Regions from separate parts of the Paenibacillus sp. MDMC362 genome, predicted to be linked through region 1. Evidence: riboswitches for the same ligand, from Rfam matches in the RefSeq annotation. Region 1 holds a riboswitch; each other region holds the start of a gene.

Region 1 (7,904 bases):
TGAAGTGAACGGAATGGTTATAAAAGCGAGGGCGCCTTAGATCCGACACTCTGAACGTGCGAAGAGGAGCGATTTGTATATGCACACATGGTCATGATACGATGGTGAAAAAATAGGAGAAGGGGCATGCTTTTTGCTGAAAATGAACAAGTTTTTCAAATTATGTCTTGCCGTGATCCTGGTCCTCATTATTATTTATTTGGGATCGCTGGTGGATTTTATATTCAGACCGGTGCTTTCGTTCTTCTCGATCATCCTCGTCCCGCTGATGCTGTCTGGATTCTTCTATTACCTGCTCCGGCCGCTGGTGGATCTCCTCGAAAAGCGTAAGCTAAATCGCTCGCTGGCCATCCTGCTGATATATGTCGTGTTTGCAGGCATCCTTACTGGATTTATTATTGGGGTATGGCCGTCCCTGCGGGATCAGATCGTGGCCCTTGTACAGAATGCTCCCACACTGTTTGCAAAGCTTGGCGAGCAGCTTCAGGAATGGGAAAATAACGGCTTCTTCCAGAATATATTCCCGGAGAACGCCAATCCGCTTACACAGCTAACCGATTATTTGAACCAAGGCTTTACGTTTTTGACGAATTATATTATGAACCTGTTTTCGTTTGTTTCGAGTTTTGCCATCGTTTTATTTACGTTCCCGATCCTGCTGTACTACATGCTGAAGGAAGGCGGAAAGTTCGGGGAGATGATTGTCAGCTTTTTGCCCGACCGCTTCAAGGAAGTGGGCGCATCGGTGCTGGATGAAATCAATAATGCGCTCAAAGGGTTTATCGTAGGCCGGGTTCTCATCAATCTGGCGCTGGGCGTTTTGATGTATATCGGGTTCCTGATAATTGGGTTGCCTTATGCGCTGCTGTTGACGGTTGTCGCGGTCATTGCGAATTTCATACCGTTTATCGGGGCTATTCTTTCCTCGATCCCGATCGTGATCATCGGGTTCATCCAATCCCCGGGGACGGCGATCTGGTCGCTTGTTGTCATTCTGGCCGCCCAGCAGATTCAGGATAACCTGATTGGTCCGTATATCTTCGGCAAACAGCTGGCAATTCACCCCATTACAATCATTATCCTAGTTCTGGTGGGACAGGATCTGGGCGGAATTATAGGGATTCTGCTGGTGGTACCGATTTACATGATCATTAAGATTATCGTAACCAGAGTGTATCAGCTGTTTTTTAAGGAAAAATGGCAAAAAGCATAAACGCGGGATAGACATGTGGCCGAAGCTGCATACTGGAGCCGCCTAAGAGCGTGGAATCGTTCTTGGCGGTTTTTTGTCTGTCCTGGATGTGAAGGGCCGCTTGACAATGGTATGAAAAAAATATAATCTTAAATTAAAGATATTATATTTAAAGATTATTTATCATCATACAAACGGAAAATCATGTAGGAAACATCGGTATGGACACAAAATGATGAGGAGTTGATGGAGATGGCATTACAAACGGCAGGCATTCATCATATTACCGCTTACGCTCAGGATCCGCAGAAAAATGTTGATTTTTACACAGGTGTGCTGGGGCTCAGACTGGTGAAGAAGACGGTCAATTTCGATGCGCCTGAGGTTTACCATTTGTATTTCGGGGATGAGGAGGGGCATCCGGGGACCATTATCACCTTCTTTCCGTCTTCTGCTTCACGAAGAGGGATACGTGGAGGAGGGCAGGTTGGGTATACAACATTTGTCGTCCCTGCGGGTGCCCTGCCTTATTGGGAACAGCGGCTGCGGAGCTTTGGCGTTTCTGTCATGAAAGCATTTCGGTTTAACGAGCATTATCTTCAGTTCTCCGATCGCGATGGACTTTCTCTTGAGCTGGTTGAGCGGGAGGAAGGACCGAATAACGGCTGGTCTGTGGACAGTATTACTCCGGATACGGCGATCAAAGGGTTTGGCGGCGCGGTCCTGTTCAGCAGCAAATGGGAGGAAACGAAGAAGGCGCTGGAGCAGGTCATGGGACTGACCTTCATGGGAGAGGACGTTAATTATGCACGGTTTCAGTCAGCCGGGCCCTTCGGCAACGTGATTGATTTGCCGATGCGGGATATCCCTTTGGGAGCCGGAGGCGCTGGAACGACCCATCATATTGCATGGCGTGCTCAAGATGATGAGGAGCACGGCAAATGGCTTGAATGGGTGAAACAACATGGCTTTTTGCCAACCGAGATTAAGAACCGCAACTATTTCAGATCGTTATATTTCAGGGAACGAGGGGGGATCTTGTTTGAGATCGCAACCGATCCGCCCGGGTTTACGGTGGATGAAGACCCGGACTCGCTGGGGGAGCAATTGAAACTTCCTGTCTGGTTTGAACCGGAGCGAGTCCGTATTGAGGAAGGTCTGGAGCCTATAGAAGTCAAAAATACAGGAGAGGGGAAGCTCAAGTGAAATCCATTGACCCGAATACTCAAAGCGAACGGGACATCTACAAGCTGCTGATCGGGAGCGTTGTTCCGCGGCCAATCGCTTTTGTTACGACATTATCGGAGGACGGTGTGCTGAATGCCGCGCCGTTCAGTTATTTCTCCATTCTGACGAGCAATCCGCCCATGCTGTCCGTTTCCGTTCAGCGAAGGAACGGCACGGCGAAGGATACAGCGAGAAATGCCATGCAAAGCGGCGAGCTTGTGATCCACATCGTGGACGAAGACACCGTTGAAGCCGTGAACGAAACGGCCGCGAACCTGCCTCCGGACGAAAGTGAGCTTATCCGAACCAACCTAACCCCGATCGTAAGCGAAGTGGTTAAGGTTCCCGGCGTTCTGGAATCCAAAATTCGCATGGAATGCGTACTGGAGCAGGTGGTTACCTTGAATGGCGCGGATCAACTGCCTGCCGCTGATCTATTGATTGCCCGCGTCGTTCGCTTCCACGTTGCGGAGGAGCTTTACGAGCAGGGCCGGATTAATGCTGCCAAGTTAAAGCCTGTGAGCCGTATGGCGGGAAACATCTATTCTACACTGGGAGAAACGTTTACGATCGAGCGGCCTATATAACAACGGACGAGCTGGATAAAGGGTTGGTTAGGACGCAGCGAATATCAAGTTGTGAACGTTCATAGGCCGTCATTCGATACAATGAAGCAAAGCCCCGATATAAAAATCGGGGCGTATATAAATACCTATAATTTCCAGAGTGTACGCTAGCCCCGGAGGCATTCAACTATTGACGAATAGCAAAACTATAGGATGAATTTTGGACTTCCCTACGATATTCATAGGCTCTGTACGCAGCGTTTCAAAAAAAAATTTGCGCCGTAAATGTGTGGGGAAAGCTTTCACAATCCGAATGTAATTCATGGCATAAACGATCCACTACATGAATGAGTAAGGGAGGCATGGCAAATGCCTGCTATATAGCGAAAAATGAGACTGGAATAAAATTACTGTATCGTTGGGGGAGAGGCTTGAATGAGGCGTTTTTCATGCTTGTCATAGGCCCTGGAAGAACGGCACTTCCGCCTCTGAATTTCCAGAAAAAGCGGTTAAAGGGGTTTGACTTTTCCTGAAGTTCCCTTTATCATGGACACACGCTTAGTTTCCGGCATACATTTTCCGGAAAGCGGGGGAACCAGTTTCATCAGGGGCGAGTCACTTGGAATCACGAGTGTAGGGTACCATCTTACCCGAGTCCGTCAGCTAACCTCGTCAGCAGTGGATGGGTCTTGCATACATAATGGATGTTCATAACAAAGGCCCTTAATTCTCTTTAGGGGCCTTTTCTCTATTTTTTGACCCCCTGCTGGCGGAGCTATGTCTAGATCCCCTGTTTGGTGGTCTTTTTGTATTCTGCTAAAGAGGAGGGGCAAGGCCTGCAAATGTTTAACCAAAACCAATTAAATCGGTCAGATGGCATTGGGTTTAAGCGTGGAAGGAGATGGATGAATCATCTTCCCTGAAGGTCCGACCCATGCAAGGTATCTGAATATGCTTAAATCCTAGTTAACATATGGGTTAACATGGGTAATTTCAACATGCCATTTTTAAGAATACCAACAGTCATAATGAAAGGTTGTGGGAAATTTTGAAGAGAGTGGTTGTACTGATGTTGTCATTGATTATGGGGGTGTCGCTTGCGGCTTGCGGCGACAAAGGGAGTACGTTGGAGCAAGCCATTGAGCAGGGGTATATCACCGTGGGATTTGCGAATGAGAAGCCTTATGCCTATAAAGAGGCCAACGGGGAGCTGACAGGAGAAGCGGTTGAGATTGCAAGGGTTATTCTGGAGCGCCTTGGCATCAAGGAAATGAGGGGAGAGCTTACGGAATTCGGATCGCTGGTTGCCGGACTGCAGGCCGAGCGGTTTGACCTAATTACCGCAGGCATGTTCATTAATCCGGATCGCTGCTCTGCCGTATTGTTTGCTAATCCGGAGTACAGCATCGGAGAAGCCATTGCGGTGAAGCAAGGGAATCCGCTGGGACTCGGAAGTTATGAGGATATTGCCAATCATGACCAAGCTAAGGTCGCCGTTATGACCGGTGCGGTCGAAATCGGCTATATGGAAAAGTCCGGCATTCCTACGGACCGGATTGTGCAGGTCCCCGACCAGGCCTCGGCCATTAGCGCCCTTCAGGCAGACCGGGTGCATGCGATAACCATGACAGGGCCGTCCCTGCAGGCAATGCTGGATTCGGCCAGCGACAACAGCATCGAACGCGTGGCTGATTTTGAGCAGCCGGTCATCGACGGCGAAAGCGTTCGCGGTTATGGAGCTACGGCTTTCCGCCAAGCGGATACGGAGTTCCAGGAGGCTTATAATGCGGAGCTTCAAAAAATGAAGGAGTCGGGCGAGCTGCTGGAAATTTTGCAGAAGTTTGGGTTCACAGAAGAAGAGCTCCCGGGCGAGATGACGGCCGCTGCGCTTTGCGGGGAATAGCATGCCCATGCCGAATTCGTGGATTGATTTTCTCCCTACGCTGCTGAAAGGGGCGGAGATCACGATTGTGGTTGCTTTTTTTTCAGCCATTCTTGCGGTTGTGATGTCCTTTGCAGCCGGGTTATGCCGACTGTCGAAGCTGTGGATCATTCGCACGTTGACAGCCGTGTATGTGGAAGTCTTTCGGGGGACCTCCTTGCTGGTGCAGCTGTTCTGGTTGTATTTCGCCCTTCCGTTCATCGGCGTCGAGCTTCCGAAAATGCTGGCTGCGATCCTGGCGATCGGGCTGAACTTCGGCGCATACGGCTCGGAAATCGTTCGCAGCGCCGTGTTGGCCGTTCCGAAAGGACAATGGGAAGCCGCTGTAGCGCTTAATCTGAAGCCTTGGCAAAGACTGTGGAATGTCATATTGCCTCAAGCGTCCCTGCGAATGCTTCCCCCTTTCGGGAATCAGCTTGTAGAGCTCATCAAATCCACCTCACTGGTTTATTTCATCACGATGGCGGATTTAACGTATCAGGCGATGGTGCTCCGCAATAATTACATCTCCTGGACGACTGAGATTCTGGTGCTGCTGCTCCTCATGTATTTTGTCATTGCTACGCTCGTTTCGCTGGCAGTTCGACTGCTGGAGCGCAAATGGACAGCGGGGAGGTTATAGTCATGTGGGATTGGAACTATGTATGGGATATCCTGCCCCAGCTCTTGAGTGCATTAAAAATGACGGTGTGGGTGACGATCTGCGCTTTCGCGGTGGCATTGATCATCGGGTTGCTGCTTGCTTTTGCAGCGCGGAGCCGATTTAAGGTGCTGTCACTGATAACCAAAGGAATGATCGAATTTATTCGCAATACGCCGCTGCTGGTGCAGGTCTTCTTCCTGTATTACAGGCTGCCGCTTCTTACCGGAATTTCCATTCCGGCCTTCTATGCCGGGGTGATCGGTCTCGGGCTGCATTACAGCACATATCTGTCCGAAGTGTACCGATCCGGAATCGAGGGTGTGCCGAAGGGACAATGGGAGGCTGCCACAGCACTGAATTACACGAAGGCCCAAACCTGGCGCAGCATTATCCTGCCGCAAGCGGTGCCGCCGATCATTCCGGTACTGGGTAATTATTTGATTGTTATGTTTAAAGAGACGCCGATTCTATGCGCCATAACGCTTGTGGAGATGATGCTGACGGCCAAAAATATCGTGTCGCAATCGTTCCGTGCATTTGAACCGTATACAATGGTCGGGATTCTGTTCCTGATCATCAGTTATATCGCCTCATTGCTTGTGCAAAGGCTGGAGAAACGCATGAATCTGCAGCGTGGAAGATAAAAGGAGGGAATCAAATGAATGCCGTTGTGATCGATGAGCAAGCAAAAGCGTCGAAGGTGCCGCAGCAGGAGGGAAATCCTGTTACCGCTACGGGAACAAAGCCGATTGTGAAATATACCGGCGTGACCAAGTCTTTTGGTGATCTACAGGTGCTTAAAGGCATCGACCTGGAGATGCGGCCTGGAGAAAAGGTGGCTGTGATCGGTCCGAGCGGATCTGGCAAAACAACGATGGGCCGGATGCTGATGACGCTGGAAGAACCGACCGAGGGAACCATCGAGGTTGATGGTGAGCTGCTCTGGCATATGGAAGAGAGGGGCAGGCTGGTTCGGGCTAATGAAAAGCATCTGCACCGGATGCGCTGCAATGTCGGCATGGTCTTTCAGCATTTCAATCTGTTCCCGCATATGAACGTGCTTCGCAATGTGACGGAGGCCCCGCGCAAAGTGCTGGGTTTATCCAAGGAGGAGGCGGAGGAGCGGGCCGTCTCCATGCTCAGTAAGGTCGGTTTGGCCGACAAATTGAAGATATACCCGTCCAATCTGTCCGGGGGCCAGAAGCAGCGGGTTGCCATCGCCAGAGCGCTGGTCATGCGGCCGAAGGTGATGGTGTTTGACGAGGTGACCTCGGCGCTTGATCCGGAGCTGGTCGGCGAAGTGCTGGAGGTGATCCGGGAAATCGCGGAGGAAGGTGAAATGGCCATGATGCTGATTACGCATGAGATGGATTTTGCGAAGGAAATCGCGGACCGCGTCATCTTCGGAGCCGAGGGAAGGATCGTTGAGCAGGGCACGCCGGAGGAGATATTCGATAATCCCCAGAGCGAGCGGCTGCAGAGCTTCCTGCAGCGATTCCGTTCAACGGAAATTAGTTCTGGAAAGAGGTGATTGTATAGTATGGCTGTGGATACCGAAATCGAAATTGTATACCGAAGACCGGAAGCCCGGGATGGCACCCGGGTGTGGGAGCTTATACGCGATACCGGAGCGCTTGATCTGAACTCCCCCTATTGCTACATGCTGCTTGGAGATTACTTCCATGATACCTGCATGATTGCTGAGCATGAAGGAGATATCATCGGTTTTATTTCCGCCTTCCGTTCGCCTCGCAACCCGGAGACGCTGTTCGTATGGCAAGTGGCCGTAGCTAATTCGCATCGGAGGCAAGGCATTGCAAAGGCGATGCTGACAAATCTGATGAATCAGAAGGCATGCCATGGCGTCCGTTACATTGAAGCTACGGTATCGCCGAGTAACATGGCGTCCCGTCGGTTGTTTCTCGGTTATGCCGAGGAGAAATCCATTCCCAGCACCGTAACCGTAGGTTATGGAGCAGAGATGTTCCCCGATGGAACGTCCCATGAAGATGAGCCCTTATTCGTGATTGGCCCCTTTTTCAATGACATTTAAACAAATGGAGGGAACTATGGACAACCAAGTCATGGAGAAACCGAAGCTTACCGTGTTTAACCAGCTGGAATCGGAAGTGAGAAGTTATTGCCGGAGCTTTCAGACGGTCTTTGATAAGGCCCGGAATGCGAAGCTGTGGGATACGCAGGGGAATGAATACATTGATTTTTTTGCGGGAGCCGGGGCTTTGAATTACGGACATAACAATGAGAAGATTCGCGAGAAGGTAGTCGACTACATCCTGAAGGACGGCGTCACGCATAGCCTGGATATGGCTACGG
Region 2 (7,904 bases), on a different contig from region 1:
GCTGTATCGACACCTACATTGAAGGAAACAGCCACCGCATTCCAGAAAGGATAGAGTGCCGAGAAGGCTAATAAACTAAGGAACACGTATATCACGATAAGCACGACCTTATCACCAAAGCTAATTCTTTTTAACATGCCGTACCTCCTGAAGGCTCATGATTGTTACCATAAGCTATTACCAGATCTTCGAGCCAGATAGTTCGCGATCGTAAGCAGTCCAACACTGATAATCGCCTTGAACAATCCGATAGCAACCGCATAAGAATAACGGTGTGACCCTAGGCCTACTCGATAGACATACGTATCAATGACATCGGATACCGGCCGCAGCACCGGATTGGATGCCAGGAGCAAGATGTCCTCAAAGCCTGCATTGAGCAAGTTACCGATAGCAAGAATCATGAAGATGATGACTACTGGCATAATCGAAGGAAGCGTAATCAGATAGATCTGCTTGGTCTTGCTAGCCCCGTCAATGTCTGCAGCCTCGTACAGCGCCGGATCGATACTTGCTATTGCAGCCAGAAAGACGATCGAGTTAAATCCGATTTCCTTCCATACGTTGGCCGAAATCAGGATCGACCAAAAATACTCCTTTAACGAAAGGAAATTGATCGGTTCATCAATGGCCCCTAGGCTCTCCAGCAGAATGTTGATGCTTCCGTTCTCCGTTGATAGCAAGGCGGTGGTGAACCCTGCCACAATAACCCATGATAAGAAATGAGGCAGATATGTAATCGTCTGGATGACTCTTTTGAATAACATATGGCGAACTTCATTCAATAAAAGTGCCAGTACAATCGGTGCTGGAAATCCGATAAAGAATTTCAATAAACTGATTACAATCGTGTTGCGCAAAATTCTTTCAAACTCGGGGGCGGCAAAAAAATCTTCAAAATGTTTAAAACCAACCCACGGGTTATCCCAAATTCTCGAGCCGGTGAATAGGTTATAATCCATAAATCCGGTTATTACGCCGTACATAGGCAGATAGGCAAAAATGAAAACTAGAATGACGCCGGGTATCACCATGAGCTGAACATCCCATTGCTTCATGAATCGCCTAAGAAAACTTTTACTATGGACTTTTGGCTGCCGGGCAATGGGCGACGGCTGCTGTTCTGCAGTAGCTTGCGGCATAAGTTATCCTCCCGTTACGAAATGATGTAAAAGCATGCCGGGTCTCTGAATATTTACCGTTTTCGAAACCGCTTGCAATTGACTTAGTATCATTCTACCTATGGAAATATTTTGAATCTATATAATAAAACCCCGATTTTTTATACTTCTACCGGAATGTTTCACCCTTCCCAGCCAACAAAAAAACGTCTATCGACGTACTTCCTCAATAGACAGACAGCATTTAACAGAAGTTTCTATTGCGATAAAAGGGGATGCTAAACCTCGTCTAAAAAAAGACTGCCTTGAGGTCATATAGACCTGCAAGACAGTCAATGTAATCATCTTTATGCACCGGTTATTTTCATCCTGACCTCGACCACCGTTGAGAAGAAGGTAGCCCCTTCACCCAGATCCGCCAGCCTGTCGGGCGTGAGGGCATTGGCGCGCTGCTTGCGCCCCTCGCCTTCCCACCACAAGCCTTGGCTGACAACGGTGCCCGGCAGCATTTTATCCGTTACCTTGGCCCGAACTTCATAGGTTCCGCGGTCGTTGTATACCGTAACCATGTCTCCGTCCTCTATACCGCGTTCCTCTGCATCCTCCGGATGGATCTGCAGGGCTGGCTCCTTCTCCAACCTCTGATGTTTCTCCACATTCGCAAAGGTTGAATTCAGGAAGTTGTGGTTCGGCGGTGAAATGAACATGAGCGGGTATTTGTGCCCGCGTCCGCGCCTTACGCCGTCATAACCTTCCTTGAGCGGCACGTAGGTCGGAAGAGGCGGAAGACCTGCCTCCTCCAATTGCACGGAGTATAACTCAATCCGGCCCGAAGGCGTCGGCAAACGATCTAGATACGTTTCAAGCGGCGACATGTCAAGCTTCACATAACGGTGTTCCTTTAGCTTGTCCAGCGTGACGCCGTTCAGATAAGGGTTATCCGGGAAGTCGAGTGCTCTTGCCATCATCTCCTCTTCCGTCTCATGGAAGGCCGGGTCAGTGAAACCCATAGCCCGCCCCAGCATGGAGAACAGCTCTACATTGCTCTTGCTCTCCCCAAGCGCCGGAATGACCGGCTCCTGCAGCTGAATGTACTGATGCCAGTAGGAAGCGAACAGGTCGGTATTCTCGAACGAGGAGGTTGCCGGAAGCACGATATCCGCATACTTGGCCGTATCCGTCATAAACAGGTCATGAACAACCGTAAACAGATCTTCCCGTGCAAACCCTTCCCTTACCCGCTCGGTGTCGGGAGCGACAACCAGCGGATTGCTGCAATAGACAAAGACCGACTTAATCGGCTGTTCGGTCATGGCAAGCGCTTCGCCGATCCGGTTCATGTTAATCGTCCGGGCATCCGGATTCGGCCGGAGATCGGGACGTTCGAGCGCATCGCTGTCCATGCTGTTGTAGCCGCCGTTCGACTTGGCGGCCCCTCCGCCCCGCTTCAGCCATTGTCCGGTCAAGGCGGGAAGCGCCGCGATGCTGCGCACCGTCAAGCCGCCATTGTCGTGATGCTGAAGACCGTTACCGATATGAATATAGGAAGTATCTGCCCGGCCGTACAGCTCGGCCAGCCTCTCGATATCCTCAACTTGAATTCCGGTAATGGAGGATACGTGCTCCGGTGTATAGTCTTTCACATGCTCACGCAAGGCTTCATGACCGATCGTATACTCGCTGAGAAATTCCTCGTTCACCAAGCCTTCACGGAACATGATGTGCATGAGGCCGACGGCCAGTGCCGCATCCGTGCCCGGAAACAGCGGAATGAACCAATCCGCCCATTGCCCCGTCTGGTTCTTATGCACGTCGATGACAACGACCTTGGCACCGGCCTTGCGCGCTTTCTCTGCCAACACCACCTGATGCATATTGGTGCTGACGATGTTGCCGCCCCAGACGATGATGACGTCGGCATGTACGGTATCCTCCGGGACGGTGCCTCCATTAAACCCCATAACGGATTTCCAGCCCTCATTGCCTGCGGAATTACAGATCGATTGCTTCAACCGGCTGGCGCCCAGCCTGTTGAAGAACCTCCGATCCATGCCGTCCACGCTCAAAATTCCCATGTTGCCGTAGAAGCTGTAAGGCAGTATGCTCTCAGAGCCGTGCTCCTCGATCAGCTTCTTGTAGCGTTCAGCAATCTCCTGAACCGCTTCATCCCAGCTGATTCGCTCGAAAGCGCCCTCGCCCTTGGGCCCTATCCTCCGCAGCGGATAAAGCACGCGCTCCGGATGATACACCCGATGTGCCATATTTCGGACTTTATTACAGATGGCTCCCTGCGTAATCGGATGATCCGGATTACCGGTAACCTTCACGATTTTTCCGTTCTCTTTATGGAGCAGCAGGCCGCAAGTATCGGGACAATCCAACGGACAGACCGCCGGAAACACGCCGTTTTCCTGATGAATCATCGCTTGAGTCATTTCGTCTATTCCCCCTTGTACACGCTGAATCATATCCCCTTATCTTAAAAGAAAATCAGGGCTCCAGTAAAGTCTTACATTTTTTTCTGCATCGGTGATTCATTCTACTTCCTTCCGGGTAATTCCTATCAAGAGCAACGAAGAGAAACCCAGACCCTTTCTCTTCCTTGCCAAATCATGGACCACTCCCAAAAATTCGCCATGCCATGTCTCCTCCCCCGAGACCGGCATGGCGAATTTGTTTTGTATTGGCGTCTATCCATCCTGAGCAACTGGCAAGTACAGCATATAGAAAGTCATGATTTCTGTAGCAAACATGCAAAAAACAAAGCCTGTCAAAGCCACATATTCATGTAAGCGCTTATTTGTCATTTTTTATAAATAATTCTGCTTAATTTTTCGTTGGAGGGTGTTTTACAAACGATTGGAGCAGGCGTAATATACTATTCAGCTTCGAAAACATTCTTCATATTCACATGACATTCGCTTAATTTCCTTGATGGAAAGCGGGGGAACCAATCGTATGGAGGGATATCTATAGGATCCTTCATCCATACTATGGGGTGAATCCGGATGCATCGCGTACGTACGCCGCGACGGCATCAGGTAGGGCGACTCTCACCGCCCGAATCCGACAGCTAACCTCGTCAGCGTTGATCGGGAGGGTTGTGAACTTGTGATCAAACACAGGGTTCTAACCTGTGTTTTTTGTTTGCCAAAAATCAGCATAGGAATGGTGACCTTTCGTATGACCTGCACATGAAACACACCGATTGAAGTCCAATCAGTCAGCTTTCATCATGAACTTAATCTTAATCGGCGGTGAAAACAACCATGTTATCTTCAATCAAGCGATTCCTCATCGGAAGACCGCTTAAATCTACGGAATTGGGCGAGCAAAAGCTGAACAAAACCAAAGCGCTGGCCATCCTTTCATCCGACGCCTTATCGTCCGTGGCCTATGGACCGGAACAAATCCTGATCGTCTTGATGACCGTTGGCGCGGCTGCCTATTGGTACTCCATACCGATTGCTGTCGGCGTCCTGGTCTTATTGCTGGCACTTATCCTGTCGTACAGACAGATTATTTTTTCATATCCGCATGGCGGCGGAGCCTACGTGGTTTCCAAACGGAATCTGGGCATGTATCCGGGATTGGTCGCCGGCGGCTCCCTGCTGGTTGACTACATTCTGACGGTTGCAGTCAGCGTGTCGGCGGGGACGGACGCAATCACATCGGCATTTCCGGAATTGCACGCCTACAATCTGCCCATCTCCATCGTGTTCGTGCTATGTTTGACCGTACTCAATTTAAGAGGGGTTACAGAGTCGGCCTCCATACTGGCTTATCCGGTTTACTTGTTTGTACTCGCGCTGTTTATCCTGATTGGCGTTGGAATATACAACATTGCTACAGGCCATGCATCTCCGGAGCTGCATACGCCTATCGGCACGCCTGTCGCCGGGCTGAGTTTGTTCCTGCTTCTGCGGGCATTTGCCTCGGGCAGCTCCGCCCTGACCGGCGTTGAGGCCATCTCCAATGCCATCCCGAATTTCAAAGATCCCGCTCCGAATAATGCAGCCAAAACCTTGGTCGCGATGGGATCCTTGCTGGCCCTGTTATTTTCGGGCATCGTATACCTGGCCTATTACTATGGGGTCAGCCCCAGTGAGCAAGTCACGGTCGTTTCCCAGATTGCCGAGCATACCTTTGGACGAAACTTTCTGTATTACTTCATCCAAGGAACAACGGCTCTCATTCTGATCCTGGCTGCCAACACGGGATATTCCGCCTTCCCGCTGCTTGCCGTTAATCTGGCGAAAGATAAATTCATTCCCCGAATGTTCACCGTCCGCGGAGACCGTCTGGGTTATTCGAACGGAATCATTATACTTGGATTCTTCTCTATTCTGTTGCTGCTGGCTTTCGAAGGCAAAACCGAGCATCTGATTCCGCTGTATGCCGTCGGCGTGTTCATCCCGTTTACCCTCTCCCAGACGGGGATGATGGTGAAGTGGATTCGCGAAAAGCCCGAAGGATGGGTCGTCAAGCTGATCATTAACACTACCGGCGCCTGTATCAGCTTTATCGTGACGATGATCTTCTTCTTTACGAAATTTGCCCAAGTGTGGACCGTCTTGATATTCCTGCCGCTGATCATTTGGCTGTTCACCCGAATCCACAAACATTACGAGGCCGTAGCAGACCAGCTGCGAATTACAACCTGTGAGCCTGTTAAACCGATTGAGGGAAATGTTATGATTCTGCCTGTGGCGGGAATCACGCATGTGGTGGAGAACTCGCTGAATTATGCCAAATCGCTGGGTGCAGGCCAAATTATCGCGGTGTACGTGCCGTTTGAGCGTGAGGACGAGGCGGCTTTCCAGGAAAAATGGAAAAAGTGGCAGCCGGACATCCGGCTGGTAACACTCCCCTCCCCTTACCGGAGCATCATTCAGCCGCTGACTAAATTCATCGATACCGTACAGCGCAAGGCAAGCGAATCCGACTACCAGGTTACCGTGGTCATCCCGCAGTTCATCCCCAAGAAGGGCTGGCATAACTTCCTGCACAATCAATCCAGTTTGCTCATCCGTGCACATTTGCTGTATCGGAGAGATGTGATTGTTACGACTGTGCCTTACCATTTAAAGAAATAGCGGGCTTGTTTCCTATTGTGCCTTGTACAAGAGTCCGCTCCGCCAACAACAACAAAAAAGCTGCGATCATCCGACCCTATCCCTTAGTGAGCGGTCGATCGCAGCTTTTTTTCTTAGCCTTTGCTTATCAGGCTTCGGGATAATAAAGCAACCTTTACGCAGAATGAACCTGTTGGGCAGGGCCGGTAGGCGGAGCAGAAGGCAGGGCAGCATCTTGTTCGCTGCGTGGAATGACCTCAACCTCATCATGCTTCTTCAAATATACGGTCCCGTAGGCAGCTCCAACAAACAACGCGCCTCCAACGAAATTGCCAAGCCAAACCGGAATGAAGTTTATGAAATACGCACCCCAGCTGTAATACCCTTCAAATATTGCGGCCGGAATGAGGAACATGTTGGCCACCACGTGCTGAAAGCCGATGGCTACAAACGCCATCGTCGGAAACCAGATCCCGAGAATTTTGCCACTCATCTGGTCCGATCCGTAGGACAGCCACACGGCGAGCGCTACGAGCCAGTTGCAGCCGATGCCCGACAAGAAGGCCTGCAGAAAGCTGTCATCCAGCTTGTGTCCCGCCATATCCACCAGCTTCTCCAAATAAACGCCGCTGCCTGTCAGACCGGTCACATGACCGAAGAAGTAAGCGACGAACAACGCCCCCGCCATATTGCTTACCGTGACGAGAGCCAAATTCCGTATCATCTCCTTCGTGGAAATCCGCTTCTTGAATCTGGCCAGGGACACGGCCATCATATTACCCGTCAGCAGCTCTCCGCCTGCAAGCAATACAAGAATTAGTCCGACAGGAAATATCGCCGCGCCTATAAAACCGGCAATGCCTCCCCAAGCCTCAGACGCACCGGCAATTACGCGAATATCCAGCAAAAAGCCGAGCGCGATAAAAGCACCCGCCAAAAATCCTAGTATCATTACGTTCATAACGGAGGTATGTGCTTTTTTCACCCCGTTCTCCACGGTGATCTCCGCAATGCGATCAGGCTTGTAATAGGCCATGTCCGTTCCCCCAGTTCTCCCTTTTTCCGTCCTGAAAATCTCTCGAATGCAGCTTCTGATGTTTCTGTTACATTTACCCATATTGTACCGCAGCTGCCAATGCAAGTACGTGAATTATATCACGACCTTGCGCAGAATCGGACATCCTTGTGTCCTTGCTGCCCTGAACTCGTGTAGAATCGATCAATCTCTCGATCCGAGCCTGAGGTACATATAAAAATAGCGGTGCCCGGAGATTATCCCGACACCGCCCGGTTGGTGCTTTTACCAACCCTCTCTTTTATATCAGCAAGCCTATGCCAATCTGCCAGCAACAAGTTCTAACCACTATCCTATGCCTCGGCGGCAGTCTCTACTCTAACAGGCGTTTCCTTTTCCTGAGCCGGAACGTTCGAGATCGGAAGCTTCATGCTAATCAAGGACGACAGCAGGAAGAGCGCACCTGCCGTAAAATACACGATCACAATGGAGGTTGCCGACATATACCATCCCGTAAACCCGGAGCCGATGAGCAGCATGCCGGTAAACATCGGCGTCATCACGCCATTCAGCCGACCGATGAATTTCTCTTCCACCTGCTGCATCATCACGGCCATCAGGACCGTCTGTGCCATCGCCATCAGCACCCCGGTTGCGAAGCGCATCGCGCCGGTCAGGATCGGCCACTGTGAC
Region 3 (7,904 bases), on a different contig from region 1:
AGAGTCGTGGAAGAGGCGACGGTTGAAGAGCTGTTCGAGAATCCTCAGCATCCGTACACCAAAGGGCTTATTAATTCAGTGCCCAAGCTTAGACAAAAGGTACGCCGTTTGGAATCCATTCCAGGGAATGTGCCGGATCTGCGGAACATGCCGCAAGGCTGCAAGTTTGCTCCGCGATGCCCGTTCGTAATGGAGCAGTGCCTCTCCCAGGAGCCGGAGCTTCTCCCTGTCGCACATGAAGAACATCGTAAGAGCCGCTGCTGGCTGACACAGGAAGGTCATGCGAAGGGAGGAGAAACCGCATGAAAGAAACACCTCTATTAGAAGTAAAGAATTTGCAGAAATCATTCACGGTGAAAAAAGGCTTCTTCGGTACATCCAAGCAGCTTCGTGCCGTGGATGGAATCTCCTTCGCGATCCATAAGGGCGAGACCTTCAGTCTGGTTGGCGAAAGCGGCTGCGGCAAATCGACGACCGGCCGCCTGGTGACCCGTCTGCTGACGCCGAATAGCGGCCAGGTGCTGTTTAACGGAACGGATATTAGCGGATACAATGAGAACCAGATGCGCCCGCTGCGCAAAGACATGCAGATGGTCTTTCAGGATCCGTACGCTTCCCTTAATCCAAGGATGAAGGTCAAAGAACTGGTAGCAGAGCCCTTGCTCATCCATACCAAGCTGAGCACCAAGGAGCGGGACAAACTGGCCTGCGAGCTTCTGGAAACGGTCGGATTAAACAGTTTCCATGCCGAGCGTTACGCTCATGAGTTCAGCGGCGGTCAGCGGCAGCGGATCGGCATTGCCAGAGCGCTGTCCGTGCGTCCGAATCTGATTGTTGCCGACGAGCCTGTGTCCGCGCTGGATGTTTCCATCCAATCGCAGGTGCTGAACCTGCTGCAGGATCTTCAAGAGGAATACGGCCTGACTTATCTGTTCATCTCCCATGATCTCAGCGTGGTTGAGCATATCAGCGACCGGATCGGCGTCATGTATTTGGGAGCGCTCGTAGAGACCGCCGATAAAGATACGCTGTATGACCGCCCGCTGCATCCTTACACTCAAGCGCTGCTATCCTCGGTACCCGTTCCGGATCCGAAGCAGAAGAAGGAACGGATCATTCTGAAGGGTGATCTGCCAAGTCCGGTGAATCCTCCGACAGGCTGCCGCTTCCATACACGCTGTCCTTCCTGCATGGAAGTGTGCAAACAGATTACGCCGGTATATCGTGAGGTTGAGCCGGGCCATCAGGTGGCATGCCATTTATATGACGAAGAAATCATGAAAAAAGCTTAACACACGCATAACAGCGATGATTCTCTTATAGAGGAGGGAAGGTTCGATGAACATCACAATAGATGAAGCGCACCTGACAGATACTTCGATTTATGTGGTCTATGAGGGCGAGGAGTCTCGTTTTCGTTTAACGGAATCTCGAAAGCAGCGCATGACGCTGACGTGGTTCTATGGCCGCTCCGATCAAGAAACGGATGCTCTCGTTGTCGGCATGGGGCAGCGTTCGAAGCTGACGTTGGAGCAAGTGCGCAGAACAGGCGCATCAGCTGCAAGAGCATTGCTCAAGGAGAATAAAACAGGCGGAGCGCTGATTCGCCCCTCAGTCCGAGATGGCGGGTCTTCTTCCCGGATTTCGATACAGGAAGAACTCCAGGCGTGGGTGGAAGGCTGGATGTACGGACTATATCAATTCAATAAACATCGCGGGGTTACGGCCAATCTGCAATCCCTGTCTCTTCATCTTCGACTAGAAGACTGGGAGGGGCTTTCCCGCAAAGATCTGGAAGCCGTCATACGAACGGCAGAAATCCGGATCGAAGGAACGCAGTTCACCCGAGACCTGGTGAATGAGTCTCCGGAAACGTTAAATCCGGAAGCGTTCGTAGCGGTTGTTGAGGACCGTTTCAAGAAGGCACCCGTTCAGCTACATGTATATCGCGGACAAGAGCTCCGTGATCGGCAGATGAACGGTCTGATCGCCGTGGGTGCCGGCAGCAAATATGATCCCGCCATGATTGAGATTTCCTATAATGGGGCGGGATCCGGTAAGGAAAGCCCTCATATCGTGCTTATCGGCAAAGGCGTAACCTTTGATATGGGCGGCATGAACGTTAAGATCGGCCGAGATATCAGCGATGCTCGTATGGATATGGGGGGCGCCGCAGCCGTCGTGGGAGCCATGGATATTCTGGTATCGCACAAAGCTCCGGTACGCGTAACAGCGCTGATCGCCGTTGCGGATAATTTATCGGGACCGGATGCGATGCTTCCTTCTTCCGTCGTTCATTATCCGAATGGTTTAAGCGTTCAGGTCGCGAATACGGATGGGGAGGGCAGATTGATCATTGCGGATGCCCTGCTGCATGCATCGAATCTTGGCGCAGATAAAGTGATTGATATCGCAACCCTCACCGGTAATGTCGGAGCCGCATTGGGCTTGGAGATCGCGGGCATCTGGGGCGATCCGCAGATCACGGCCGATATGGTTGAGATCGGTGAGCGTAACGGAGAGCGCTTATGGCCTATGCCGCTGATGGACGAGTACGAATCAGAGCTTAGAAGCGATTACGCGGATCTGAAAAACGTCGGTACGTCCACTTTGGCTGGCGCTATAACGGCTGCGCTGTTTATCCGTCATTTTGTGGCGGATTCCATGGAATGGGTGCACATCGATATGGCGGGCACGGTTCAGTATAAACGGGAATTCCCTCATTCGGCAGCGGGGGCTACCGGATATGGCGCGAGATTGCTCGCGGATTATGTGGAGAAGCAGTTTCTCCAAGCATAAAGAATCAACTTCAATAAGGAGTGACGATGATGCTGCTAGAAATTATCGCAACATGCGTGGATGATGCCATCACAGCAGAGCAGAATGGCGCGGACCGCCTGGAATTGATCACAGCGATCACCGAAGGCGGGCTTACGCCGGGAATCGGGCTTGTTGAAGAGGTCGTGAAAGCCGTTCAGATTCCTGTTCATGTCATGGTCAGACCTCATAGCAGATCCTTTGTGTACAACGAACATGATATAGCTACCATGATTGCGGAGGTGAAGGCGATTCGCAAGGCAGGCGCAGCTGGCGTAGTAATCGGCATGCTGACTCCGGAAGGAAAGATCGACGAGGTCTCCTTAGTCAAAATGCTGGAATGGACAGGTGATATGCAGGTCACGTTCCACCGGGCTTTTGATGAATTGGAGGATCAGTTCGAAGGGCTTCGTACATTGCAGAAATACCGGTCGGTTACCCGCGTCTTAACGTCTGGCGGGCCGCAGCCTGCACCGCAAGCCATCCCGAGAATTCGGGAGCTGGTAGAACATACGGCAGGAAGCGAGCTTAAAATATTGGCAGGCAATGGCCTGAAGTGGGAAATCATACATGATTTTATCGACCAGACCGGCGTGAGCGAGGTGCATTTCGGCTCCGCTGTCCGGTATGGCCGATCAGGGCTGAAGCCCATTGATCCGGTTGAGCTGCGATCATTGGCTGACAGCTTACATCATTAGAAGTAGCAAACCTATCGGAAACAGGTGAACAAAAATTGCAAACCGTATTGAATAAACAGCAAGAATTTGTGGTTGGCGTTGACCTTGGGGGTACGAAGATCGCGGCAGCGCTCTTTGATTCCGAAGGACAGCTGCTGAACCGGGAGCAAATGGAGACGGCAGGCGCGCGTACGGCCGAAGAAGTGGTTACGAGAATTACGAATATGATTCGCAGCGTCTCGGGCGGCCAATCGCTCCGAGGGGTTGGCATGGCTTCGCCGGGAACGGTTAACAGCCGGGAGGGCATTGTCATCCATGGGACGAATCTGCCGCAATGGACGAATGTTCCCCTCAAAGCATGGATGGAACGTGAGCTGCATACGGAGGTTCAGGTGCTGAATGATGCTAATGCAGCCGCATGGGGAGAGTATGTAAGAGGTGCCGGAAGAGGGGCGACGAACATGGTGTACGTGACGCTGAGCACCGGTATCGGCTCAGGCATCGTGCTGGATGGGAGGCTGTTCCTGGGCAGCAGTTCCTTTGCTGGGGAACTGGGACACCATATCATTGATCCCAGCGGTCCGCAGTGCAATTGCGGCAGCCACGGCTGTTGGGAGGTATTTGCTTCTGGAACAGCCATCGGACTCGCAGCATCCCAGCGAATGCTTACCCAGCCAAGTGTCATATCAGAACTGGCGGCAGCTGATGCGGGAGTGAACGCCAAGCATGTATTCGAGGCCAAACGTCTTCAAGACCCCGTTGCAATGGAGGTCATTGATCGTGCCATCTATTACATGGCGCTTGGACTGGTTAACGTCATTCACAGCTTTAACCCCGATCGCATCGTCATTGGCGGGGGTGTGAGCAGAGCAGGTGAGCTGTTGTTCCCGCAGCTGCGGGAAATGACGGATAAGCTGGTCATGCCGTCCTATTTAGGGACGTACGAGATCGTTCCTGCAGGACTTCGGGACGATGTTGGTCTGGTTGGAGCTGCGGCTTTGTTCCAGTAGCATAGGCCTGAAGAGAATGATACGAATAGGATCAATGATAAATAGATACCAGAAAGAGCGCTCGGAATGACGACGTAGTATCCAGTTACCTAGCTAAAGAGAAATCAACAAAAGCCGCCCTCAGAAGGGCGGCTTTCCAATTATTCATAGAGAGAGCGGGAAACGGAGCGATCATTTATTTGCGTCATAAGTCCGTAACAAGTAACAAGTGATAGGCGTGAACCGTAAACCGTCATCCGTTTGCGCTGGAGTCGATTTTTTTGGTTTCTGGTTAGGTTTGTTTGTATCCGACAAACAATAAACGGTTGCTCGCACTTTCCCGCCCGCCGGCGGAAACCGCCGGCTCCAAACCCGCACGTGGGGTGACCTGCAGGCTTGGAGCCGGCGGCTGTCGCTATTCCATGTACTTGGATGCGTCAAACGTAATCAAAGACGTATGATTGGCATGCTCAATCAGCGAAGAGAGCTTGGTTACCTCGCGTTCCTTCTTGCGGGCTAGCGCCTGATAAGCCTCTGGATCATATAAGGCGACGTTGAACAGCGTTATGGCACCGTCTCCGCTGCCACGGCTGCTCTGGCGCTCCAGCTTCTTGCGGGAACCGAGATGGGCAAGCTGTCCGATATCGCTGCGTATTTGTTTGGCCAGCTCGATCGCTTCCATGATCGTAATGTCGGAGCCGTTCCAGGGAATAGTCTGCGTGGTATTGGAGATTGCCATCAGCAAATCCAGCTTCCTATAATCCGCCGCGGCCGCTTCGATTTCTTCCGTAATGGCATCTACGCTGCGCGTAGGGTATTCCGCCGTCTCCCCTTTTTCAATAATCGTGCTGCTGTTGTTCAAGCGTTCCGACATCAACTGATTGATGAGACGGTTAATTGCTGCCCGAACAGCTAGTGCTTCTGCCATCGTTATTTGACTCATAAGTGATGGATCACCTCTTTAATTTCATTTCTGATATGTAAACGCATGGATTTGTAAAAAGTTGCTAGATTAATTAAAAAAGCAGCGCGGAAAGGAGAACAGAGTTACATAATTGTCATGACTGAGTGAGACGGTTAACCAATCTCCTGCCGAAATTCTTCATCTTTACGACAGCTCCAAACATAAAACGATAGATTTTTAGGATATCATTGACAGCATCCTTGCTTGTATACTATATTAAGAGAAGGTTACAAAACGTTAATGAATTTTGCCGAATTTCGTTTGTGAAAACGGGGGAACCGTCTTGGGTGAATTACTCTTGTATAGAGAGTATAGGGAACCTTCAACCGAACCCTTAGCTAACTCCGTAGGCATCGAAGGAGAGAACATATTTTGAAGAAGTTTGTCATCACTTTGCTAGGGTCTGCAATTATTTTTTCTTCTGGTGCCGTTTCAGCATTTGCTGATCAACAACCGAATTTTCAGTATCAAGTGAAGCAATTGGTAGGAACTCCATACAAATGGGGCGGAACGACTACCAGCGGGTTTGATTGCTCCGGATTTATACTGTACATGTTTAGAAATTTCGACATTGATCTTCCGCGCACTTCCCAAAGCCAGGCTCAAGCCGGTGAACATGTGGATCGCCAAGATCTGCGGGTTGGAGATTTGGTATTCTTCAATACGAGCGGTAGCGGAATTTCTCATGCAGGCGTTTACATTGGTGACGGACAATTTGCACATGCTTCCAGCAGCAAGGGAGTCAGAATCAGCAAGCTTAGCGATTCCTATTACGAGCCGCGTTATGTCACGGCACGTCGTGTTTTGAGTCAAGAAAACTATGCAAAGCTGGTAGGAAGCGCAAGCTAGTTGGATTACGCAGCCATTTAGAGTACGATACATAATCAGAAAGCCTGACAAAGGGATGACCTTGTCAGGCTTTCTTTTTTTAGATATGAGAGAGTATAAACTTCGAAGCTTGTGACTTCCTGATATCGCAAGAAAAACTTCTACTAACTGTCTGTCATCTGTGAAAGTACGTCGATAGACGTTTTTGTTACTATAAGTCTATCATCCCACAAGGGGGTGTTCGGTTACTCCTTAACAACAGAGGCATTCACGGCAGCTTCCATTCCATTATTATAGAGACGGAACAAGCCCAGACGCCAGAAGGCGGCTCCCTTCAGGTCATAACGTTTGGCCAAGCCGAGTTTATCGTCCACGGAAGTGGTGGTTTCGCTGCTTAAACTGATGCCAAGCAGGAGCTTCTGCTTCGGGACGCCTGCTTGGAGTGCCAGCTGGATCGCTTGGTCCACCAGACTGTTCGGTTCGGGAACCTGAGATTTGGTTCCAACCGGATTGTACTGATAGGCCATAACAATCAGGTCATCAGCGATAGAGGCCAGTGTCTTGTAATCATAACCTTTATAGGCGCTGTTCAATGGCGGCACGGCTAAAGACAGGGCAACGTCATTCGGCAATGCTGCTTTCAATTGCTTGACGTAATCATTGAGCAGCTTCTGCTGCTTCACGGCATCCAGTTTAAATCCGAGCCCTTCAAAATCAAGCACAACACCGCCGAATCCGTTCTCCGCTACCGCGGCTGTGATGCCTTCAATGGACTTTTGGCGGAGGCTGCCGTCGCTCAAGACTTTGGTTAATTCGCCGTTTCCATCCAAGGCATAGACCATGAGGTACGGTTTAATCCCCTGGTCCGCGGCATCGGCAACAATCGATTGCGGCGTAACGTCTCCAGCCGCAGCGGGGAGACGGTACTCATCCCCTTGAAGCGTGAACTGACCCTCGCGATCGATGCGGCTCCAGCCAAAGGCGACTGAATTCATGGACCCCACGAGATCCCGTTCTTGGAAAGATTGTAATGCATAGAAAGCTCTCAAATGCATTTCGCGCTGCGGCGATACGAGGGAGACTGTACGAGTCGCCTGGTTCCAGCCCACATCAACGCCGAATTGGCTGCTGAACGAGCTGAGCGGGATCAGCACACGGCCTTCCCTTTGGACTGGCGGAGCTGCAAGCTTCACTTTTTTACCGTTGACGGTTGCGTTCGTGCTCCCCACTTGAAGTAATACTTCGGTCGATTGGCCTTTCACGCTGCCAATGGCCTTCACGGTTTGCGTCTTGCTATTCCACGTGATTTGAATGCCCAGTGCTTCTCCAACCGTCCGGAATGGAACGTAGGTGACCCCTTTGTCAATCCGCGGAGCCGCATCGAAGGTTAGCGTAACATCATCCAGCTTTACCGATATGGCAGGCTCAGCATGGACCTGGCTAACATGGGGTGCGGTGCCGAGCAAGGAAAGGGCAAGAACGGCAGCGACGGCTGTTTTTCCTATTCTTTTATGCAGCATGCTTTTGTGTTTCCTCCGATCCATTAAATAATAGAATGATTTCATAGAATATGGAATTGGGTCTAGCATACGCTAGTATAGCAAAATTTTCATAGAGTTCCAATTCCAT
Region 4 (7,904 bases), on a different contig from region 1:
GAACGGCTCTCAAGGAGAACCGGGCCCCTTATGTGGGGCGTTATCCTATTTATCGTCAGGTCGGGCTTTTTTTTTTAGTTGTAATTTCCGTTATAATGGAAGGAAGGGAAACGAAGCTAAGTACGGCAAGGAAAGGAGTGATTAAGATGGGCGTTAAGCACGGAAGGGATTATGGCGAAATTCTGGCAGAACTGACCGAGGCGGTTGGGCGAATTTCTGACAGCTATGTCTTCTTTGAAATGGAAGCTGGGGACTGGGATAATCTGGGTGAAGCTGAGCGAAATGAGGTCCATGAGGCGCTGGCAGAGGATTTGTTCTATGCGCTGGGCACAGAGCCGGTGATTAATGTTGGCAGCGGCGTGGTTATGCATGATCAGAAGAACCATCGAATACATATTTTGATTGGTGAAGAAGAGTTGGCTTTTGTGGCCCTTGTGTAATCACTCCAGTTATCAATAGATACAGGGCAGAATAGAATAGATGACAGATAGCCCATATTACGGTTAGTCGGCTTTAAGATAGGTTTTTTTTCGGGGAGGAAGATAAAAGATGCTTTATACGCAGCAAGAAGTAGAGGCTCATCTGGAAAAGCTTGAGGGTTGGGAATTTGAACAAGGGAGATGGATTGTACGAAAGTATACCTTCTCCTCCTTCATGAAGGGAATCGCTTTTGTTGATGAAGTGGCAGCTATTTCGGAAGCTTTCGGACATCACCCCTACATCACCATAGATTATAAAGTCGTTACACTTCGTCTCACTTCTTGGGACGACGGTGGCATTACGGCTGTGGATATTAAGGAAGCGCAGCAGTTTAACGAAGCCTATGAGAAGAGTCGTTCGAAAGATGTCAAGGCGGGACAATAGAAGGGGAGACCATTAGTCTTTCAGAGGTCCCGAATATGTAAAAAACACGCTTGCACCGGGAACAACTCCAGGTGCAAGCGTGTTTTGCGTATAAGCTGATTTATTTTTTCTCAGCAAGGTACAGCGCGATGTTTGCGATTTCTTCAGGTTTAAGTTGGTCTTTAAAGGAAGGCATTCCCTTACGACCTTTGGTTACAACGTTGAAGATCGCGTCCGCATCCATGTGTCCGCCTACTTGATTCAAAGCCGGTCCAGCGCCGCCTTGAAGTTGGTCGCCGTGACAGCTAATGCAGCTTGCTTTCAGTGTGGCTTCCGCTGCGGCAGCATCGAGAGTCACTTCCGGCATGGTCGGCTTCTCTTCCTGAGCTACCTGTTCCTTACCTGGGAGCGTAAACATCAGCGCGATAGCCAACGCACATGCGACGAAGAACAATCCGCTCATGATCCATTTTTGCATCGTCATATCGTCCCTTCTATGTATACTGCACTTTTGCACTTGTCTCCATTATAAACCAACATCCATAGACAGCATAGCCAGTTGTGACAAAAAAAGCAACTATACGGCGTAGCTTCATAAAAAGTACACAAAATTGTGCTTTTTCATATAGACAAAGATTACTATTCCTCATTTGCCGGGGGCTCATACACCATACAGTGGAAAAGGGCGTTGCCCGTTGGCGTAAGCCGCTCATACGTATCGGTAATGTGAAAGCCTGCCCTTTGATAAGCGCGGATTGCTCGTTCATTCCAGGTCATTACCTCAAGGTCGATTTCGTCGGCAGGCCGTCTCCGTCTGGCTTCCCGGACAATCGTCTGCATAAATCGTTTACCCATTCCACGCCCGCACCAATCAGGCCGCATGCCAAGTCCGATTCGTGTAACCTCATGCATCGGAAACAGCTGGGCAAATCCCCAGAGGGCCTCCCGCTCATCCAGAACCGAGATGTACTGTCTCTGGCGAATGTCCGGATCGCCAAACTCCACCTCAAGCCCTTTCATCTGCTCCCAGGGAAGAAAACCATAGATATTATAGGGAGGAGGGTAGACCCAGGCGCATATTTCTTCGGCGTGTTCTTCACGCATGACTACGGTGTGAAATGCAATCGGTGCGGTATCCATTTGCGATGTCCTCCTATCGTCTGCATAAAATAATAATCATATTACGAACATCCAATTCGCATCAAAAAAGCCCGCAAAAAAGAGGTAAGGCCTCCTTTAACGGGCAAGCAGTATGTATAGGGAAGATTAGCCTCTATAGCTTAGGATGATTCACCGACCGACTCTGCATACTTATCATCGCTCATGAGACGCTTTGCACCGACGTATCGCTGATCGTAGTAATCCTCTGCGAGGCGGTTGATAACCACGCCGCGGTTGGAGGAAGCATGGGCGAATTTGCCATCGCCGACATAAATGCCGACGTGGGAGATGCCTTGGCCCGATGTGTTGAAGAACACCAAATCGCCAGCGCGCAGCTCCTTACGGGACACGCTTGTCCCCATGTCGAATTGAGAGCCGGATTGATGCGGGAGCTTTAGACCGAGTTTAGCATAAACGTACATGGTGAAGCCGGAACAATCAAATCCGCTGGTGGTAGTACCGCCGTAGCTGTATTTTGTACCTAGAACCTTATCGATTTCCTGATCCAGCGCACCATCAGCAAACACGCTGCCAACGCTCAAAGTAAACAACAGCGTGATACTTAGCGCTGCTGTCGATAATGTTTTCTTCAGCATGGTAAGCTCCTTTTTGTTGCCGCGAGGCATAGCAATCTATATATTAAAGCACTTACATTAATGACAAAGTTGTTACTGCGTCCATTCTATCAGACAGCAAGCGGGATTGGCAATTATTTCTTGATGGATTTCGCTATTTTTCATTAGCATTAGCTGTCGAAGCACCAAACAAAATCAATATTTTTCCAAATCAGCTGTTTAATGAAGGGAGAGAAGGGTATATAAAGGATAGATGATGTGAAGACATGGCGAAGTGAAGTGAACTTGTATAATAAATTTCATTTTTTTTCGAAAAGCGGGAACTTTTTTGCTGTCCTGAACGTTATAAAGGTATACACACAATCAACCAAAGAAAAAAGCCGCTGGATGAGATCGGCACAATCTCATTAACCCAGGGCTTTCTTGTAAGAGTAAATCAATTAAGTTCCAACATTAATTGTAGTTCACAGCTACGGATTTGTACGTATTCTGACTCATAACTCTCTTAGCGCCTACATATCGTTTGGCGTAATAGCTCTGGCTCAGCGGACTGACAATGACACCGCGCGAAGATGAAGAATGAGCGAATTTGCCGCTCCCGACATAAATACCCACATGAGATACACCTCTACCGGATGTGTTGAAGAACACGAGATCGCCAGCTTTCAGGTTGCTCTTGGATACGGCCGTACCTACTTTGTATTGAGCTGCAGACGTACGCGGCAGGCTAAGACCAAGCTTCTTGTAAACATAGCTGGTGAATCCGGAGCAGTCAAATCCATTCGTTGTAGTTCCACCTGTTTTGTAAGAAACACCAATGGCTGGTTTGATTGCAGTATTTAATTTGGAATCGGCGAAAGCGCTTCCGGTCCCTAATGTGAGTGCGAGTGCGAGGCCTAGAGAAACAGCCGTTAACTTCTTTTTCAAAACAAAAGCCCCTTCCATTGCCTGCGAGGTTAGCTTAAGGGTTCGGTTGAAGGTCCCCTATGATCCCTCTCTTGCGAGATCAATTCACCCAAAACGGATCCCCCGCTTCCCAAATCGTTATGGGAATTCGGCTCCTTAAAATGTTGATGAACCCATTCATTGACGTTTGACGTTCCAACATAGTTAGCGAATTACAACGTTCCTACATAAAAGTTACAGTAAAGATGACAAAGTTGTTACTAACATATTCGTTATTTTAGCAGAGTATTAACAATTTGGCAAACGAGGAAAGATTATTTTTAAACAAAAAAACCTGTCCCCATCTTGGGGATACAGGTTTTTTTGTAATTTGGCGTTCAAAAATTTGTAATATTGAGGATAATTGAACTCTTATTTTCTGTAAAATCTAGCGCGGGATAGAAACGTGTCGCTTCTGATTACAGCTTATTCACGAGCGTGTTTCATTGTTTTAGGGCGACGAACTGTAACCATTAAGGATGCTGTGAGGAGGAATCTCTCCACAAATGATATTGAGCGGACATTGCCCAAATTTGGAAAAGTCCATTCAGGAAATAAGAGGCCTGCTGAATAATTAATCCGATCAACCCGGCCCAGAAGAGCGAGGCCGAACTCAGGAGCAGCAGAATGACACAGGCGGATCCGCCGATGGTGACGGATAACAGCATCGCTGTGCCCAAACGACGGAAGAGCGCATGGATAGAGCTGACCATGCTGGAATTTCCGGTACGGCCAAATTGCATATAAAGCAATAACAGGCGGATCAGATAGGCGTACAAGAACCAGACAGCTGCATAGGGCAGTGCATGAAGCAGCAGAACAGGCTCCTGAATTCCATTCAGCAGAATCGGCAGGATTTTGGGCAGAATCCAGTAACCGGGCCCGAAGGTGAGAATAAGCTCAACCAGATAGAATGACGTTACGGGTTTCCACAGTTTCCGCATGCCTGTGAAGAAGAATAAACCGCGCTCACCCTTGGCTTCCTGGTGAAGGTTGTAGAAGATGCCGGCCCGAATAAGCGGGGTGAGGACCATCCTGATCAGGAGTAAACCGGCAAGAAGCCATCCGTAGGTGTGTACTGTGCTGCTCAAGGACAGGCTCATCTCGCCCTCGTAGAAGAATAAAAGACGGCTGAGCTCGTTAGGAGCGGCATCCGGGTATCGCATCAGAAGGGGGACGACTGCCGATTTTACGAGTCGGTACAGGCAATATCCCCACAGCAAACGGTATAAGAAGAGCAGAATCGAGACGTAAAGCTGGTCTTTAACACTGATCCACCCTTGGCCTGCGTAACTTTTCATGTGCTCCCCCCTCACCATGACAGGCTGCCGAACAGCGTCTCCAGAAGCTTGGTAATGCTGAGATTCCAGCGTGTAACCACCGTCGGATCCATTCCTGCCTTCATATAGTTATTGATGTGTTTATTCTCCAAGACGATGGAGTACTTCGGATCAACCATAGCCCAGGCGAGCGGAGAGCTGTACTCCAGGGTGTACGCAACTTTGCCGTTTTTGCCGCTCCAGGTTCGTTCCACCGTTTTGCCGTCCTCAAAGGCGAACACGATCGGCACATCGGTGATATCCCCGTCCTTGCTCGTAATCTGGACCGTGGACTCATACCGAGGATTTTCAGCCGTGCCTTTATTTTTGGTTTTGATCACGTCGATGGCGACATCCGCCATCTGGCTTCCATATACATATTGGTCAAAATACGACTGCCAGGACGTTTGGCTTACTTGCTCGACGACTTTCTGAAAGTCAGATGTGGTTGGATGCTTGAAGCGGTATTTCTGGGCATAGGTATGCATAATCTTGCCCATCATCTGTGGACCGACCTGCCGTTCGATGCCTTGCAGCACCAGCTTGCCCCTCGTATAAACATTCAGTGCGTAGTTTTCGTGAGAGCTGTATTTCCAGGATTCCATCTTCAGCGGTGCAGGAGAAGTAATGGATGCTCCCTGAGCCGCCGTATTGGAGGTAATCCCGTATTCCTTTTCCATCACTCGTTCTTCCGCATAGGTTGCAAAGGCCTCGTCCAGCCACGCTTCCTCAAATTCGTTACTTGCGATCATTCCGTAAAAATATTGATGGGCGATCTCATGAATAACGGTCCGTTCCAGCTCATACCCCGGCGAATCGTTCTTGGCACCGAAGGCCGTGACCAGCGTCGGGTATTCCATGCCGCCTGCACCGTTGCCCGTTTCGGGCGGAACGACGATGGACAACGTGGAATACGGATAGGTTCCGTACCATTTTCCAAACGAAGCGAGCGCCGACTTGGCGGCATCAAAGTAACGTTCCTTTAAGTCTTTATGGGCCGGATCGAGATACAGCTTGATGCGGACGCCAGGTATGCCTGGTGCGGAGAATGCTTCTTCTGCCGTGACAAAGTTCGGTGATGCCGACCAGGCAAAATCATGCACGTCATCCGCGTAAAACTGATAAATTTTTTCCCCGTTTGATTTTTGGGCAGGCTTGGTAGGGAATCCGGTCGCGGCGACAATGTAATTTTCGGGCACTCGGATGCGAACGCTGTAAATGCCGAAGTTGGAATAGAATTCGGAGTTGCCGTGGTATTGATGAAGATTCCAGCCTTCCTCTGCTCTTCCGCGAAGACCGGCCGGTTCATAGACCGAAATTTTCGGAAACCATTGGCCAGCCATAATAAAATTCTCGGTGGTTCCCATGCGGGCAAATATTTTGGGAAGCTCGACCTCGAACTCCAAATGAAGGGTAACACTCTCCCCGCTCTTGATGGGCTTAGGCAACCTTAGCTTGGCAAGGCTGTGATCCTTGATGTTGCCGTCATCGGGTTGAACAAATTGAAGGCGATGGGTCAGGGCCAGTCCTTCGGTTGTTTTCACGCTGGTAATGGTCATGGAGCCGTATCCGTCATCTGGCATGGGATCTGAACGAAGCCTGCCGCCCGATTCCCTCATAAAAGTCGTGTCATTGGAAGCAAACGCATTGGGATACAGATGAAAGTACAGCTCGTTTACGCTTTTTTTGCCTGGATGAGTCCAAGTGAGTGTCTGTTTGCCCTTAAGCTTGTTCTCCTCTGGCTCGTACCGAACATCCATATGATATTCCACCAGCCGGTCGCTTAAGGCCGGAGCGGGAATATTAGGCTGCACCTTAGGCGGTGAGAGCGGGGCCTTCTCCACGGCAGAGGCGGAGGGCTTGCCCGCATTTGGGGCAAGAGCAGACGCTGAGGACCCTGGATTCAGAAATATCGGCATCGATCCTGCAAGCAAACCTAGGGCAAGCAGGGATGATAGAAAGACTTTGGCACGTGGTGGGACCATATCGAACAACCTCCCGTTGACAAGCATCTAGTGCATGTATATGTTTGCTTTTGGGGGATTATTAGTTAAAATAAAATTATTGGGACATGGTTATCAATTTAGCAGCTGATACGTAAGGATCGGCTCTGATATAGGAGGTCGGCAGCAGTGGAGAATGAAGAGCAGAAGCAGGGTGCGAAGAAACCGATTGCTTTGAATATTATTAATAGCAAGAGTAAGCATAAAGGGTTTGGATCAGGCTCCATCGATCTGAACAGTCTGTCACCCGTCATTATCGATAATGGCGAGGCCCGAGTGGATATTGGGGCCATGCATGCCAAGAGTAAGGTGGAGAAGGGTATCCGTTTCAGCATGAACCGGGATGAGGTGCCCAATGGACGCCAGGTATGGATCGTGTGGGTGGCTGTAGATCGTACCGCGGAAGGACAGCATTATGCAGGCATGACCGCCTGTGAAATGTGGATCGACCAGGAGGCCCGTCGCGGCTGGAAGATCCTCGCCGATCATGTGAATAAAATGGATGCGGCAATGAAGCGCAAGATCATTCTGGATGGTCTTGGCGACGTCGAGAAGAAGGCACTGCGCGAGCTACTGATTTCGCGTAACGAGGAATGGTGGAATGCATCGCCAGAGGAATTCAGGGAAGCTCTTCAGACAGCGGAATGATACAATAAATTTAAGCAGTCTTTCCAAAAAGAGATGAACGTGAAGAAGACCGGTTGGATTCGTGAATGAATCCGGCCGGTCTTCTACTTATTTGCATATCGATTAGAATGGAAGGGTGTAGGTCAGCTTTTCTTTTTGATCGAGAAACGGATTGTTGTATTGGAACGTCAGCTTGCCGCCGGCATTTCCGAGATACGTAAGGCCGTCACCAATGAAGCCCACCTCATTCGGCGGCATTTCCTCAATGACCTTGATGGTTTCCTCGTCCAGAAGCTCAGGATAGATAAGCTCGGCTGTCTTGCCAGTCGGATGGACGATATACAGGGTCGCTTTCGTGTATGGTCGGACGAGCAGGAAGTCCTGTTCAATCGCTTCTACGACAAAACTATCCTTTACTCCCGTAAGCGCGG

The links. A riboswitch is a leader RNA that binds a small molecule or an ion and turns the genes downstream of it on or off. The one in region 1 is predicted to bind cyclic di-AMP.
Region 2: it holds a riboswitch for cyclic di-AMP, as region 1 does, so the genes downstream of both, DP091_RS18040 (APC family permease) here and ehuB (ectoine/hydroxyectoine ABC transporter substrate-binding protein EhuB) in region 1, are expected to answer to the same signal.
Region 3: it holds a riboswitch for cyclic di-AMP, as region 1 does, so the genes downstream of both, DP091_RS13860 (C40 family peptidase) here and ehuB (ectoine/hydroxyectoine ABC transporter substrate-binding protein EhuB) in region 1, are expected to answer to the same signal.
Region 4: it holds a riboswitch for cyclic di-AMP, as region 1 does, so the genes downstream of both, DP091_RS29915 (C40 family peptidase) here and ehuB (ectoine/hydroxyectoine ABC transporter substrate-binding protein EhuB) in region 1, are expected to answer to the same signal.

The regions. Positions count from the first base shown of each region.
Region 1 is NZ_QLYT01000034.1:42,211-50,114, forward strand. Features, by position in the region: gene DP091_RS17280 (AI-2E family transporter) at 134-1,213, shown strand; gene DP091_RS17285 (ring-cleaving dioxygenase) at 1,445-2,398, shown strand; gene DP091_RS17290 (flavin reductase family protein) at 2,395-3,006, shown strand; cyclic di-AMP (ydaO/yuaA leader) riboswitch at 3,531-3,676, shown strand; gene ehuB (ectoine/hydroxyectoine ABC transporter substrate-binding protein EhuB) at 4,055-4,888, shown strand; gene ehuC (ectoine/hydroxyectoine ABC transporter permease subunit EhuC) at 4,896-5,549, shown strand; gene ehuD (ectoine/hydroxyectoine ABC transporter permease subunit EhuD) at 5,552-6,214, shown strand; gene ehuA (ectoine/hydroxyectoine ABC transporter ATP-binding protein EhuA) at 6,229-7,101, shown strand; gene ectA (diaminobutyrate acetyltransferase) at 7,111-7,623, shown strand; gene ectB (diaminobutyrate--2-oxoglutarate transaminase) at 7,640-7,904, shown strand, end outside.
Region 2 is NZ_QLYT01000035.1:64,304-72,207, forward strand. Features, by position in the region: gene DP091_RS18025 (carbohydrate ABC transporter permease) at 1-137, opposite strand, end outside; gene DP091_RS18030 (ABC transporter permease) at 165-1,142, opposite strand; gene DP091_RS18035 (molybdopterin-containing oxidoreductase family protein) at 1,469-3,556, opposite strand; cyclic di-AMP (ydaO/yuaA leader) riboswitch at 4,031-4,225, shown strand; gene DP091_RS18040 (APC family permease) at 4,391-6,217, shown strand; gene DP091_RS18045 (formate/nitrite transporter family protein) at 6,372-7,232, opposite strand; gene DP091_RS18050 (MFS transporter) at 7,565-7,904, opposite strand, start outside.
Region 3 is NZ_QLYT01000024.1:293,327-301,230, forward strand. Features, by position in the region: gene DP091_RS13830 (ABC transporter ATP-binding protein) at 1-306, shown strand, start outside; gene DP091_RS13835 (ABC transporter ATP-binding protein) at 303-1,292, shown strand; gene DP091_RS13840 (leucyl aminopeptidase family protein) at 1,339-2,799, shown strand; gene DP091_RS13845 (copper homeostasis protein CutC) at 2,829-3,515, shown strand; gene DP091_RS13850 (ROK family protein) at 3,551-4,504, shown strand; gene DP091_RS13855 (hypothetical protein) at 4,899-5,426, opposite strand; cyclic di-AMP (ydaO/yuaA leader) riboswitch at 5,686-5,816, shown strand; gene DP091_RS13860 (C40 family peptidase) at 5,820-6,296, shown strand; gene DP091_RS13865 (stalk domain-containing protein) at 6,521-7,795, opposite strand.
Region 4 is NZ_QLYT01000085.1:9,217-17,120, reverse strand. Features, by position in the region: gene DP091_RS29940 (hypothetical protein) at 147-440, shown strand; gene DP091_RS29935 (4a-hydroxytetrahydrobiopterin dehydratase) at 550-864, shown strand; gene DP091_RS29930 (c-type cytochrome) at 965-1,321, opposite strand; gene DP091_RS29925 (GNAT family N-acetyltransferase) at 1,483-1,983, opposite strand; gene DP091_RS29920 (C40 family peptidase) at 2,124-2,597, opposite strand; gene DP091_RS29915 (C40 family peptidase) at 3,033-3,506, opposite strand; cyclic di-AMP (ydaO/yuaA leader) riboswitch at 3,510-3,649, opposite strand; gene DP091_RS29910 (hypothetical protein) at 3,998-4,825, opposite strand; gene DP091_RS29905 (M1 family metallopeptidase) at 4,837-6,828, opposite strand; gene DP091_RS29900 (YwhD family protein) at 6,976-7,494, shown strand; gene DP091_RS29895 (copper amine oxidase N-terminal domain-containing protein) at 7,597-7,904, opposite strand, start outside.